2 regions of the Nocardioides sp. F233 genome follow, and region 1 is predicted to be linked to the other one. Evidence: riboswitches for the same ligand, from Rfam matches in the RefSeq annotation. Region 1 holds a riboswitch; the other holds the start of a gene.

Region 1 (2,192 bases):
ACCGGACCCCGGCGCGGCCGAGCAGCTCGACCGGGTGCCCGTGCCGGTGCAGGAGCGCGGCCTGCCGCTCGACCTGCTGGAGGTCGCCGGCGTCGTACCCGACGAGGAGGGTGCCGCTGCGCCGCAGCGCCACCCCCAGACGACCGGCCAATGCCGGCCACATCGCCAGCGACGCCACGCCCAGCCGGAGTATCTCCTCCTCGCCGTGCCAGACCTCGGCCGCCGGACTGAGCATCCCCGCGGCGGCGTACGACGCCCCGCCGGCCGGCCGTCGATCGACCACGGCAACGCAGTGGCCGCGTCGTGCCAGCTCCTCGGCGACCGTCAGCCCGACGATCCCCGCGCCCAGCACGTCGACCCGCATCCCGGCCACCTCAGGCCACTGCCGCGATGAGCTCCTTCGCTGCACCCACGGGATCGGGATGTCGCCAGATCGCGCCGATCACGGCGACGCCGGTGGCTCCGGCGGCCCGGACCTCGCCCGCGGTCGCTGCGGTGATCCCGCCGATCGCGACCAGCGGCAGCACGCCGGCCGCCTCGGCGACGCCAGGAACGCCCAGCGGCAGGGGCAGACCGGCCTTCGAGGCCGATGCGAAGACCGGCCCGAAGCCGGCGTAGTCCGCGCCCGCGGTGGTCGCCGCCACGACCTCGGCCCGCGACCGGCAGGTCGCGCCGAGCACCAGGCCGGGGGCCAGCCGCCGGGCGTCGGCGACGGCGAGGTCGTCCGCCCCCAGGTGCACGCCGTCGGCGTCCGCGGCCAGCGCCACGTCGAGCCGGTCGTTGACCACGACCAGCGCGCCCGCCGGGCGCACCGCGGTCACCACGGCCCGGGTGAGCGCGACCAGCGCGCCGGTGGCCAGGGACTTGGCCCGGACCTGGAAGCCGTCCACCCCGGCGTCAGCCAGGGCAGGCAGCAGGGAGAGGTCGTCGCAATCGGAGACCAGGCAGAAAAGGTGAGGCGTCATCGTTCCGTTCCTTCGCCGGCATGATCCGGATCAGGTGTGACGGTCGGAGCGGCTCCAGCTCCCTCTCAGCCCGCTGCCGCGGACTCCCGTGGGTTGTCGCCGGCGACGTTAGCAGCATCGTGCGACGAGAGGAACCGGCGTACCGCCAATGCAGCCGCCCGCCCCGCCCGGTTGCCGCCGATCGTGCTCGCGGACGGGCCGTAGCCGACCAGCTGCACCCGCGGGTCGCGGGCGGCGGTGGTCGCGGTCTGCACGTCGGCCCCGCTCTGCAGCAGGGCGATCCCGCCGCGCTCGCTGCGCAGGTGGAGCGGCGCGAGGTGGCCGACGGCTGGCCGGAACCCCGTGGCCCACAGGATCACGTCGGCACGCTCGAAGGAGCCGTCGGCCCAGCGCACGCCGTCCGGCTCGATCCGCGCGAACATGTCGCGGCGCTGCTCGTAGACGCCGAGCCGCGCCGCCTGCTGCTCCTGCGGACGCAGCGCCAGCCCGGTGACACTGACGACGCTCGCGGGCGGCAGGCCCGCGCGGACCCGCTCCTGGACCAGGCCGATCGCGTGTCGGCCGACGTTCTCGTCGAAGTCGTCGCGCCACACCGGCGGGCGCCGGGTCACCCACAGCACGTCGGTCCGTGGCGCCAGCTCGCCGAGGAACTGGACTGCCGAGGCACCGCCACCGACCACGACCACCCGCTTGCCGCGGAAGTGCTCCGGGCCCGGGTAGTCGGCGGTGTGCAGCTGCTCGCCGAGGAAGGTCTCGGCGCCGGGGTAGGACGGCACGAACGGCTGCGTCCAGGTTCCGGTGGCGTTGACCAGGGTCCGCGTGGCCCAGGACCGCTCCCCGGCGTGGACCACCAGCAGTTCGCCGTCGTCGGTCACCCGGTCCACCCGCACCGGGCGTACGACGGGCAGCCGGTGGTCGTCCTCGTAGCGGCCGAACCACGCCGGCACCACGGCATTGGCCCGTTCCCGCGAGTGGCCGGGGGCCGGGGCGTCGGGCAGGTCGGCCACGCCGTGCACGTCGTGCATCGACAGCGAGTCCCACCGGTGCTGCCACGCGCCGCCCGGTCGCTCGTTCGCGTCGAGCACGACGTGGTCGATGCTGAGCCGGGTCAGGTGGAAGGACGCCGAGAGGCCGGCCTGGCCGGCCCCGATGACCACTGCGTCGTACACGTGCACGGCGGGCAAAACAGCCGTTCCGGCCCGGATATGCCCCGTGACGTGACATTGT
Region 2 (2,192 bases), on a different contig from region 1:
GTCCGCGAGCTCCCCGACCTGCGCATCCTGCCCGCGCACGGCCCGGTCGCGCCGTCGTCGTACGAGCGCGTCGACGAGCTCCTCGCCCACCACGAGGACCGCCTCGACCTGTGCCTGGCGTCGCTGAAGGAGCGCCGCTCCGCGACCTCCCTCGTCGTCGCCAGGGACCTCGGCTGGACCCGCCACGAGCGGGCTTTCGGCGAGCTCGACGTGTTCAGCCAGGGCATGGCCGCGATGGAGACCAAGGCGCACCTCGACCTGCTCGTCGCTCGGGGGCAGGCCACTGCCGTCGACCTGCCGGACGGCGTGGTCTACAGCGCGTCATGACCGCGGGCGACTGGCTCACCGTGGCCGACGGCGCTGACGAGTCGACGGTCGCGGCGGCGTACCGCGGTGCGCTGGCGGCCGTTCGGCACCGGCTGGGGCGTGTCGACATCGACCTGGTCTCCGACAAGCCCTGGCCCGACGAGGTGCAGTGGGCGGTCCGCGAGGGCGCGCGGCTGGTCGAGGAGCGACGGCCGCGGCGACCCAGGTGGTGGCCTGTCGGGTCCTCGACGATCCTCGGGGTGGACCCGCGGGACGAGGACCAGCTCGCCGTGGCGTCCGCGCTGGCGCCGTACACGATCGGCGGCACCGGCCTGAGCGCCCGCGGTCGCACCGTGTGGAGCGTCAACGACACCGGGACCAGCGCGGCCTTCCGGCTGACCGACGACGAGCTCGCCGAGGTGCGTGCTGCGGTGGCGGCGGCCGGTGGCGATCCACGGATGCTGGTCTGCCTCGAGCCGCACGGCGGGCGCGTCCTAGACTGACGACGTCAGACAGGGGAGCACCATCCGGGTGCTGAGAGTGCGGCGTGGGCCGCAGACCCTCCGAACCTGATCCGGTTAGCACCGGCGAAGGGAGTCAACCGATGCGTACGCGCATGCTCACCGGCCGCCTCACCCTGGTGGCCCTCTCGACCACGGTCCTGCTCGCCAGCGGCTGCTCGCTGATCAGCAGCGAGAGCGACAACGAGAAGGCCGACGACAAGACGGTCACGCTGGTGACGCACGAGTCGTTCGCGATCCCTGACGAGCTGGTCAAGGCGTTCGAGATGGACACCGGCTACGACCTGAAGATCAGCAAGCTCGAGGACGCAGGCGCGCTGACCAACGAGCTGGTCCTGACCAAGGACAAGCCGGTCGGCGACGTCGTCTTCGGTGTCGACAACACCTTCGCGACGCGGGCGATCGACGAGGGCGTGTTCGCGTCGTACGCGCCGACGCTGCCGAAGGGCGCCGACGCCTACGAGCTCGACGGCGACGATGACCACGCGCTCACCCCGGTCGACACCGGGAACGTCTGCGTCAACGTCGACGACGCGTGGTTCCAGGCCAAGGGCATCCCGGCGCCCACGACCCTCGATGACCTCACGAAGCCCGCCTACAAGGACCTCTTCGTGATCCCGGGCGCCAGCACCAGCTCGCCCGGCCTGGCCTTCCTGCTGGCCACGATCGCGAAGTACGGCGACGACTGGGCGTCGTACTGGACCAAGCTCGTCGACAACGGCGCGAAGGTCGTCAAGGGCTGGTCCGACGCGTACTTCACCGACTTCACCTTCTCCGGCGGCGACCGGCCGATCGTCGTGTCCTACGACTCCTCGCCGGCGTTCACGCTGACCAAGGCGGGCGACCGGACGACGACCAGCGCGCTGCTGGACGGCTGCTTCGAGCAGGTCGAGTACGCCGGCGTGCTGCACGGCGACACGACCAACACCGCCGGCGCGCACGCCGTGATCGACTGGCTGCTCTCGCCCGAGGTCCAGGCCGCGCTGCCCGAGTCGATGTACGTCTTCCCGGTCGACGCGTCCGTCGAGCTGCCCGCGGACTGGGCGACGTTCGCGAAGCGGCCCGAGACCACCGAGCAGGTCGCGCCGGCCGAGATCACCGAGAAGCGCAAGGCGTGGCTGGAGCAGTGGACGGAGATCGTCTCGCGATAGGTGGTACGACGGTGACCCGACGACTCGCGCTGGGACTGCTCGCCGCGGTCCCGGTCGCGGTCCTCGCCGTCTTCTTCGTGCTGCCGGTCGGCGCGATGCTCCACCGCGGCGTGTGGCCGGAGGGCTCGTTCGACCCCGGCGCCGTGCTCGACGTGCTGCGGCGCCCGCGGACCGGCCGGGTGCTGTGGTTCACCGTGTGGACCAGCAGCGTCGC

What was found. Region 1 has a riboswitch for thiamine pyrophosphate ahead of thiE (thiamine phosphate synthase). Riboswitches for the same ligand answer to the same signal wherever they lie in the genome.
Region 2: it holds a riboswitch for thiamine pyrophosphate, as region 1 does, so the genes downstream of both, ACZYRU_RS20065 (thiamine ABC transporter substrate-binding protein) here and thiE (thiamine phosphate synthase) in region 1, are expected to answer to the same signal.

What each region holds. Positions count from the first base shown of each region.
Region 1 covers NZ_JBVASH010000008.1:32,663-34,854, forward strand. The annotation lists gene ACZYRU_RS24585 (FAD-dependent oxidoreductase) at 1-364, opposite strand, end outside; gene thiE (thiamine phosphate synthase) at 375-965, opposite strand; TPP riboswitch at 956-1,065, opposite strand; gene ACZYRU_RS24595 (NAD(P)-binding domain-containing protein) at 1,031-2,140, opposite strand.
Region 2 covers NZ_JBVASH010000005.1:208,216-210,407, forward strand. The annotation lists gene ACZYRU_RS20055 (MBL fold metallo-hydrolase) at 1-327, shown strand, start outside; gene ACZYRU_RS20060 (hypothetical protein) at 324-809, shown strand; TPP riboswitch at 811-919, shown strand; gene ACZYRU_RS20065 (thiamine ABC transporter substrate-binding protein) at 911-1,978, shown strand; gene ACZYRU_RS20070 (ABC transporter permease) at 1,990-2,192, shown strand, end outside.